One region of the Stenotrophomonas sp. As-7 genome, then DNA from elsewhere that is predicted to be linked to it. Evidence: predicted binding sites of a transcription regulator. Region 1 holds the regulator's gene; each other region holds the start of a gene.
What was found. Region 1 encodes HrcA, which represses chaperone genes, less so after heat shock. Its sites were predicted from a motif close to TTNGCACTCNNNNNNNNNGAGTGCNAA; they were not measured.

Region 1 (3,259 bases):
GGCCGATCAGGCGCTTCACCGCGTAGAAGGTGTTCTTCGGGTTGGTCACGGCCTGGCGCTTGGCCGAGGCACCGACCAGGACTTCGCCGTCCTTGGTGTAGGCGACGATCGACGGGGTGGTGCGATCGCCTTCCGAATTTTCGATGACGCGGGCCTTGCCGCCGTCCATGATCGCCACGCACGAGTTGGTGGTGCCGAGGTCGATACCAATGATCTTGCCCATGGGGGAGACTCCTTGAAGGATGTTGTTTTTGTCAGTCCGGCCGTTCGGCCGGTGGATGAATGGGATGTGGGGGAGGCTCGTGGAACATTCAAGCCATCCCCCGAACGCTGTGTTTCCGTTCGCCCAACACGTTCAGCGTCGGTCGTGCCGATGCCCCGACCGGGGCGAGGACACCCGCGCCAGGCCTGGCCCGGCGCGCGGGGTCAGTCGGCGGCAACCACCACCAGCGCCGGCCGCAGCAGGCGCTCGTTGAGCAGGTAACCCTTCTGGAACACGGTCACCACGCTGCCCGGGGCGGCGCCGGGGGCCGCGACCTGGCTGATCGCCTGGTGGTGTTCCGGGTTGAACGGTTGGCCGGTCGGGTCCAGCAGCACCAGGCCGTTGTCACCAGCGACCTTCAGCAGCTGCTTGTAGGTCAGCTCCAGGCCCTCGCGAAGCGGATGGGCATCGTCGCCGGCGGCCTTGAGGCCGGCATCGAGGCTGTCGAATACCGGCAGCAGCTCGCCAAGCAGCTTCTCGTTGGCGAACTTGCGGGCCTGCTCGATGTCACGGGCCACGCGCTTGCGCTGGTTGTCCAGGTCGGCGCGCTCACGCAGCGCTTCGGCCTTGACCTGCTCCACTTCGGCACGGAGCTGTTCGATCTGTTCGTTGACGCCCTCGGCGGCAGCTGCGTCGGCGGCGGCCTGCTGGGCGGCGATGTCTGGCTGATCTTGATTCATGTCTGGGTCCCTGGCGGTCACTCTCCGCCTCCACCCACCCTAGTGTGGGCGGGATGCTGCGTTTCAAGCGTCCGATGCACCTGGACTTCGCCCGCCGGGCGAAAAGGCCGCACCGAGCACATCGGCGGTGGCCTGCACCAGCGGGATCATGCGGTCGTAGGCCATCCGCTTCGGCCCGATCACGCCCAGCACGCCCAGTACCTGGCCATTGGCCGTGTAAGGCGCGGTGACCAGCGAGACGCCCTGCAGCGGCACCACGCCGGTTTCTTCGCCGATGAAGATGCGCACGCCGGGGGCCTGGATGGTCCGCTCCAGCAGCTGCAGGATCTCGCGCTTGCTGGAAAACAGCTCGAACAGTTCGCGCAGGCGCTCCAGGTCGGACAGGTCCTGCACCCCCATCAGACGGGTCTGGCCGGCCACCAGCATGTCATCGGCCGGCGGCTGCAGGGCCTGCTCGGCCAGCTCGATGCTGTGCGCCAGCACCTGTTCCAGCTCGGACCGCGCGTCGCGCAGCTCCAGCAGCAGGCGGGTACGGATCTCGGCCAGCGGCAGTCCGGCGAAGTGGGCATTGAGGTAATTGGCCACCTGCTCCAGCTGCCCCGGCGCGAAGTCCTGGCGGGTCTCGATCACCCGGTTCTGCACCTCGTTGTCGGCAAACACCAGGATCGCCAGCACCCGGCGCCCGTCCAGCGCCACGAAATCGATCTGGCGGAAGGCGAACTGCTCACGCCGTGGGGCGCTGACCACGCCAACGAAATGACTCATCGCCGACAGCAGCTCCGAGGCACTGCCGAGCAGGGCCTGGGTACTGCCGCCTCCGGCCAGCTCCTGACGCAGCCGGGCCAGCTCACCTTCGCCCGGCGGCTGCATCTGCAGCAGGCTGTCGACGAACACCCGATAGCCATGCGCGGTCGGAATCCGCCCCGCCGAGGTATGCGGTGACGCCAGCAACCCAAGATCTTCCAGGTCACCGAGGATGTTGCGGATGGTGGCGGGACTGACCTCCAGGCCGGCCACACGCGCCAGCGTCTGCGAGCCCACGGGTTCACCGTCCTGGATGTAGCGCGCGATCAGCGTGCGCAGCAGGTGCCGCGCGCGTGGGGCAAGTTGGTCGGGAGAACCGTGCATGGAATCAACCTGTGAGACAGGGACATTAGATAATGGCGGCGCATCCCCTTGGCAAGTCATTGGACGACCCCGCCGCGCGTGCTAGCGTTGCGCGGCTGCAGACACCCCCTTACCCATGCTCAGACATCTTTCAATCAAGGATTTCGCCGTCGTCCGCGCCACCGAACTGGAGTTCGGGCCGGGCATGACCGTGGTTTCAGGCGAGACCGGCGCGGGCAAGTCGCTGATGGTCGACGCCCTGGGCTTCCTGTCCGGCCTGCGCGCCGACAGCGGCGTGGTCCGCCATGGCGCTGCCAGGGCCGAACTGTCGGCCGAGTTCGCGCTGGACCAGCTGCAGGCCGCCCGCCAGTGGCTGGCCAGCAACGAGCTGGACGATGAAGACCAGTGCCAGCTGCGCCGCGTGATCCGCGCCGACGGCGGCTCACGCTCGTGGATCAACGGCCGCCCGGTCACGCTGGCGCAGCTGGCCGACCTGGCCGGACTGCTGGTGGAGATCCATGGCCAGCACGAGCAGCAGGCCCTGCTGACGCGTCCGTCGCAGTTGGCCCTGCTGGACGCCTATGCCCGCAACGAAAGCGAACGCCGCCAGGTACGCCGCGCTGCCGCCACCTGGCAGGCGCTGGTCGATGAATCCCTGGCACTGTCGCAACAGGGCGATGTGAGTGACCGCATCGGCTTCCTCGAGCACCAGCTGCGCGAACTGGATCGTGAAGATCTGGAGCCGGAATCGATCACTGCACTCGGCGCCAGCCATCGCCGCCAGGCGCATGCCAGCGCCCTGTTGAGCGCCTGCCAGACAGCTACGGACCAGCTCAACGGTGACGAAGGCCACTCGGCGCTCGATCTGCTGCAGCAGGTGCGGCATGAACTGGCCCGGGTGGCCGAACATGACCCGCGCCTGGGCGACGTCGATGCCTTGATCGACAGCGCCTCCATCCAGCTGCACGAAGCCCTGGCCCTGCTCGACCGGGTACATGACGACCTGGACGCCGATCCGGACCAGTTCGAAGAGAACGAGCGGCGCCTGGGCCGCCTGCACGATCTGGCACGCAAGCACCGCGTGCCGATGGATGAGCTGGGTGCGCAGCGTGAGCGCATGCACGCCGAAGTGGAACAGCTGCGCGGCGCCGACGAACGCCTGCAGCGCCTGGCCGGCGAGATTGAGAAGGCCGCAGCGGCCTGGCGTGTC
Region 2 (3,259 bases), 2.4 Mb from region 1:
GGCAGCCTGGTGCTGCTCGGCACCTTGCTGCTGGGCTGGCTGGGTGCGTGGCTGGTGACCGGTCACTTCCTCCGCCAGACCCGCCCGACCGACACCTGAGACCGGCATGCAACCGCAAGCGCTGAAGCACCTTGAAGGGCCCGCGACGCGGGTGATGGTGGTTGACGGTTCCAAGCTGGTGCGCAAGCTGATCGCCGACGTCCTGCAGCGCGATCTGCCGGGCGTGGAGGTGATCGGCTGCGACAGCATCGAAGACGCCCAACATGCGCTGGCGCAGGGCCCGGTTGATCTGGTCACCACCTCGCTGACCCTGCGCGATGGCGACGGGCTGGCGCTGGCACGGACGGTGCGTGAAGCCGCCGGGCAGGCCTATGTGCCGGTGATCGTGGTCTCCGGCGATGCCCAGCAGCACCTGGAGCAGCGCCGTTTCACCGAGTACGTCACCGACTACTTCGACAAATCGCTGGGCCACGAGGCCCTGGCGACGTTCGTGCGCGGCTACGTGCAGCCGCAGACCATTCCCGGCGCGACCATCCTCTATATCGAGGACAGCCGGGTGGTGGCCGAGGCGACCAAGCGCATGCTCGAGCGCCAGCAGCTCAACGTGATGCATGTGGTCAGCGCCGAAGAAGCGTTCACCCTGCTGACCGCCGAATCGCTGGGGCGCAGCCGCCATCGCATCGATCTGGTGCTGACCGATGTGACCCTGAAGGGAGAGCTGAGCGGCCGTGACGTGGTGCAGCGCGTGCGCGTGGACTTCGGCTACGGCAAGCGCCGCCTGCCGGTGCTGGTGATGACCGGCGATGGCAATCCGCACAACCAGACCGGCCTGCTGCAGGCTGGCGCCAACGATCTGGTGCTGAAGCCGATCGAAGAGCGCCTGTTGATCACCAAGGTGCTGTTCCAGCTGCGGCTGGCCCGGTTGAATGATGGACCCCTGTTGCGATGACGTGTTGCGATGATCGATGAAATAGTGGACACCCCGGCGATCCAGCTGGAACCGAGCTGGAAACAGCGTGTGGGCGATTACCTGCTGCAGCCGCAGATGCGCGAGCTGTCCAGCTTCCTGCGGCAGCGCAAGGCCAGCGGCGCGGCGGTGTTTCCGCCCGGCCCGCAGATCTTCGCCGCGTTCGATGCCACCCCGTTCGATCAGGTGAAAGTGGTCATCCTCGGCCAGGACCCGTACCACGGTCGTGGACAGGCCCATGGCCTGAGTTTCTCGGTGCAGCCGGGTGTGCCGGTGCCGCCGTCGCTGTTGAACATCTACAAGGAGATCGAGGGCGACCTCGCCATCCCGCGCCCCGACCACGGCTGCCTGATTCCCTGGGCACAGCGCGGCGTGCTGCTGCTCAACGCCGTGCTGACGGTGGAAGAGGGCAAGGCCGGCGCCCACCAGGGGCGCGGCTGGGAAGGCTTCACCGACCACGTGGTGGACGTGCTCAACCGCGAGCGCGAGGGCCTGGTGTTCATGCTCTGGGGCGCCTACGCGCAGCAGAAGGGCAAGGTGATTGATGGTGGTCGCCACCGCGTGCTGAAATCGCCGCATCCCTCGCCGCTGTCGGCCCACCGTGGCTTCCTCGGCTGCCGTCATTTTTCGATGGCCAACGAGTACCTGCAGCGCCGCGGGCAGGCCCCGATCGACTGGTCACTGCCGCCGCGGGCCTCGCTGGCGCCTTCGGGCTGAACGGCGGGCAACGCTGCCCGGTGATTGAGGGGCGAAACCGCCGCCCGTTCAGCTCCCTTTGACCCGGAATGGCCGTGTTTTCCGGGCCAGGGGATTGAATTACAAGGGATTGTGTATCCCGAAAAGCGCGCTCGCCACTGTCATCAAATCGCGTTACGGTAGGGCTCTGTTTGGGACCAGTGTTTCATCAGTGGAATGCTGGAACTTTTTCCTCCTTTAGCAGTCCAATTCCCTGACTGCTAAGATGGGTGCCTATGAGCCAGAACACCTCTACTGCCCTTGTGGCAAACAATCTGCCGATTCCCAGTGCGCTCGGTTCGCTGGACGCCTATATCGGTGCCGTGCACCAGATCCCGGTGCTGTCGGTCGATAACGAACAGGACCTGGCCCGTCGCTTCCGCGACGGCAATGATCTGGACGCTGCCCGTGAGCTGGTGCATTCGCACCTGCGCTTCGTGGTGCACGTGGCCCGCGGCTACAACGGCTACGGCCTTGCGCTGGGCGACCTGATCCAGGAAGGCAACATCGGCCTGATGAAGGCGGTCAAGCGCTTCGACCCCGACATGGGCGTGCGCCTGGTGTCCTTCGCCGTGCATTGGATCCGTGCCGAGATGCACGAGTTCATCCTGAAGAACTGGCGCATCGTCAAGGTCGCCACGACCAAGGCGCAGCGCAAGCTGTTCTTCAACCTGCGCAAGTCGAAGAAGCGCCTGGGCTGGATGAACGCCGCCGAAGTCACCGCGGTGGCCAAGGACCTGAACGTGTCCGAGCGCGAAGTGCTGGAAATGGAATCGCGTCTGTCCGGCCGCGATATCGGTTTCGATGCGCCGACCGACGAAGACAACGACCATGCACCGCCGTCGCCGGCTGCGTATCTGGTGGCCAATGACGAAGATCCGTCGATGGCCTACGAGCGCGAGGACAGCGAAGACAACCAGATGCAGCTGCTGCGCGAAGGCCTGGCGGAACTGGATGCGCGTTCGCGCGACATCATCCGCCGCCGCTGGCTGGATGCGGACAGCAAGGTGACGCTGCAGGAACTGGCGGACGAGTACGGCGTGTCGGCCGAGCGTATCCGCCAGGTTGAAGCGAACGCGCTGAAGAAGATGAAGGCGCTGTTTACCGCGTAAGGCGGTGACGCGCCTGATTGACGAAAAGGCCCGGCAATGCCGGGCCTTTTCTGTTTGTGGGGCTGGTACAGCACCAGTAGATCCACGCCATGCGTGGATGCCTTGATGCCGTGCCTGCCTCAACCTTCCCGCGCGATCGCACGCCAGCCGATATCGGTGCGGTGGAACGCATTGGCCCAGCTCACCTTGGCCACGCCGGCATAGGCGTTCGCCTGTGCATCGCGCACGCTGTCACCCAGTGCAGCCACGCACAGCACGCGGCCGCCGGCGCTGAGCACCTGGCCCTGCGCATCCAGCGTCGTACCTGCATGGAACACCTTGGCCGTTGCCGGCACCTCATCCAGGCCGGATATCACCTCACCGGTGATCGGCGATTCCGGGTACGGCTTCGCGGCCAACACTACGCCCAGCGACGGGCGCGGATCCCACTGCGCGTCGACCTGGT
Region 3 (3,259 bases), 2.3 Mb from region 1:
GCTTGGCCACGCGCTCCTGCAGCTTCTCGCGGTCGTAGTCCGAGGAGGTGTCTTCGATCTGGGTCTTGATCTGCGCAACGCGCGAATCGACCGCAGCCTTGTCACCCACGCCATCGATGATGGTGGTGTTTTCCTTGGAAACCTGCACCTTCTTGGCGCGGCCCAGGTCCTTGATGGTGGCCTTTTCCAGCGACAGGCCGACTTCCTCGGAGATCACGGTGCCGCCGGTCAGCACGGCCATGTCTTCCAGCATCGCCTTGCGACGGTCGCCGAAGCCCGGCGCCTTGACGGCCACGACCTTGACGATGCCGCGGATGGTGTTGACCACCAGGGTCGCCAGCGCTTCGCCTTCGACTTCCTCGGCGACGATCAGCAGCGGCTTGCCGGCCTTGGCGACGCCTTCCAGCACCGGCAGCAGGTCACGGACGTTGGAGATCTTCTTGTCGTGCAGCAGGATGTACGGGTCATCCAGGTCAGCGGTCTGCGACTGCTGGTTGTTGATGAAGTACGGGGACAGGTAGCCGCGGTCGAACTGCATGCCCTTGACCACGTCCAGCTCGTTGTCCAGGCCCGAGCCTTCTTCAACGGTGATCACGCCTTCCTTGCCGACTTCCTTCATCGCGTTGGCGATGATCTGGCCGATCGACTCGTCCGAGTTGGCCGAGATCGTGCCGACCTGGGCGATGGCCTTGTCGTCAGCGGTCGGCTTGGAGATGTTCTTCAGCTCGGCGACGGCAGCCACGACGGCCTTGTCGATACCGCGCTTGAGGTCCATCGGGTTCATGCCGGCAGCAACGGCCTTGGCGCCTTCGCGGATCAGGGCCTGGGCCAGCACGGTGGCGGTGGTGGTGCCGTCGCCGGCGTCGTCGTTGGTACGCGACGCGACTTCCTTCACCATCTGCGCGCCCATGTTCTCGAACTTGTCAGCCAGTTCGATTTCCTTGGCGACGGACACGCCGTCCTTGGTGATGGTCGGGGCGCCGAAGCTCTTCTCCAGCACGACGTTGCGGCCCTTCGGGCCCAGGGTAGCCTTGACGGCATTGGCGAGAACGTTGACGCCGCGCACCATGCGCGAACGGGCGTCTTCACCGAAACGAATATCCTTGGCAGCCATTGCAGTTACCTCATTGGTAGCGCCGGGCCATGCCCGGCAGCTGGGTGTTTGGAATCAGGGTATGAAGCAGGTCGCGCCGACGCTCAGCCGATGACGGCGAGCACGTCGTCTTCGCGCAGGACCTTGTACTCGACGCCTTCGCTCTTGTACGAGCTGCCGGCGTACTGGCCGTAGATGACCTTGTCACCGACCTTCAGCGACGGCGCGCGCACGGTGCCGTTGTCCAGCGGCTTGCCCGGGCCCACGGCCACGACTTCACCCTTGGTGGACTTTTCCTTGGCGGAGTCCGGGATCAGGATGCCACCGGCGGAAACTTCGTCGGCTTCGATCGGCTTGACCACAACGCGGTCGTGCAGCGGCTTGATGCTCATGTGGGACCTCTTAAGTTATTGATTGGTCTGAAAAAGTCCGGCGATGTTAGCACTCGCACCAGGCGACTGCCAGCAACGCGCGTGAAAAAGCCCGACAGGTCGGGAGCACGACAGAGATGGAGACCTCCGGAGGCCTTTCAAGGCCCGCCGCCGAAATTTTTCTGCGGAGACCCGGCGGCGCTCCATTCCTGCGCGGACGCCTTTATAGGGATGCGACGCGGCAAGCCAAGGGGGAAATCGCGGGCATTTGGTGACCGCCGTCTCACTGTCAGATATCTGGCGTTCATTTACGACAAAGTGTCACCAGATCGGCTTTAGGGTGGCCCGGCATTCCCAATCACAAGGAGTAGTCGATGCGATTGCTGTCCCCGCTCGCCGCCGCCTGCCTGCTGGCACTGGCCGCCGCGCCGGCCCAGGCCGAGGTCTTCATCAACGAACTGCACTACGACGACAGCACCGCTGCCGGTGACGTCGGCGAAGCCATCGAAGTGGTCGCCACCGCCGGCGAGGACCTGTCCGGCTACCGCCTGTACCTCTACAACGGCAGCAATCCGTCGGCCGCCACGGTCTACGCCAACAACGCGGTACCGGCGGGAACCGCCGCCAGCTGCGGCAGCGCCACCCTGGCCGTGGTCACCTACCCCACCAACGGCCTGCAGAACGGCCCCAATGACGGCATCGCCCTGGTCGACGCCAGTGGCAAGGTGGTCCAGTTCCTCAGCTACGAGGGCGCGATCACCGCCTCCGGTGGCCCCGCCGCCGGCATGACCAGCCAGAACATTCCGGTTGCCGAAACCAACAGCACCGCGGCGGGCACCTCGCTGCAGCTGACCGGCAGCGGCAGCCAGTACGCGCACTTCACCTGGGCCGAATCGGCCAGGCAGACCTTCGGCAGCTGCAACAACAACCAGACCTTCAGCGGCGGTGGCACCCCGGGCCCGAACACGCCGCCATCGGTGTCCACCACCACGCCGGCACAGGGCAGCAGCACCTTCCCGGCCGCCGCCGACCTGGAAGTGGTGTTCAGCGAGACGGTCAACCTCGCCAGCGACGCCTTCGCACTGACCTGCGGCACCTCCGGCAGCGTACCGCTGACCTGGCCGGCCAGCGGCAAGAGCGTGAAGCTGTCGACCAATACCGCGCTGGTCGCCGGTGAAGCCTGCCGCTTCGACATCCGTGCCGCACGCATCACCGATGCGCAGGGTGCCCGCCCGGCGACCGACAGCCGCATCGCCTTCACCGTGGCCACCACCACCGGCAACCCGGACCCGGGCAATCCCGGCGGCCCGGCGGGCTACTACTCGAAGGTCAACACCAGCAGCCCCAGCCAGCTGCGCTGCTCGCTGCACGCCACCATCAAGGGCCACACCGCGTATCCGTACAGCGGCTCGGGCACCAGCACCTGGACCATCCTGGAGATCGCCGACGAAGATCCGAACAACAGCGGCCGGATCCTCGATGCCTATCGCAACCGCAGCTACACCAAGGTGACCGACCGTGCCGGCAGCGGCGGTGGCCTGAAGTACAACCGCGAGCACACCTGGCCCAATTCGCTGGGCTTTGCCAGCACCACCGGCGACAAGGGCCTGCCGTACGCGCCCTACACCGACACCCACATGCTGTACCTGACCGACGCACAGTGGAACGCCGACCGCGGCAACAAGCCGTTCGGCAAGTGCGATGCCAACTGTGGCGAGCGTGCCACCGAGGCCAACAACGGCCAGGGCGGCGGCAGCGGTGGTTACCCGGGCAATTCGAACTGGGTGCGCACGCC

Region 2: the regulator HrcA is predicted to act here: its motif matches at 1,901-1,927, upstream of rpoH (RNA polymerase sigma factor RpoH).
Region 3: the regulator HrcA is predicted to act here: its motif matches at 1,532-1,558, upstream of QP457_RS19335 (co-chaperone GroES).

The regions. Positions count from the first base shown of each region.
Region 1 covers NZ_CP127405.1:1,891,965-1,895,223, reverse strand. The annotation lists gene dnaK (molecular chaperone DnaK) at 1-223, opposite strand, end outside; gene grpE (nucleotide exchange factor GrpE) at 427-942, opposite strand; gene hrcA (heat-inducible transcriptional repressor HrcA) at 1,006-2,070, opposite strand; gene recN (DNA repair protein RecN) at 2,186-3,259, shown strand, end outside.
Region 2 covers NZ_CP127405.1:4,274,487-4,277,745, reverse strand. The annotation lists gene ftsX (permease-like cell division protein FtsX) at 1-99, shown strand, start outside; gene QP457_RS19540 (response regulator) at 107-949, shown strand; gene ung (uracil-DNA glycosylase) at 959-1,684, shown strand; gene rpoH (RNA polymerase sigma factor RpoH) at 1,939-2,814, shown strand; gene purD (phosphoribosylamine--glycine ligase) at 2,934-3,259, opposite strand, start outside.
Region 3 covers NZ_CP127405.1:4,235,078-4,238,336, forward strand. The annotation lists gene groL (chaperonin GroEL) at 1-1,114, opposite strand, end outside; gene QP457_RS19335 (co-chaperone GroES) at 1,198-1,485, opposite strand; gene QP457_RS19340 (endonuclease) at 1,839-3,259, shown strand, end outside.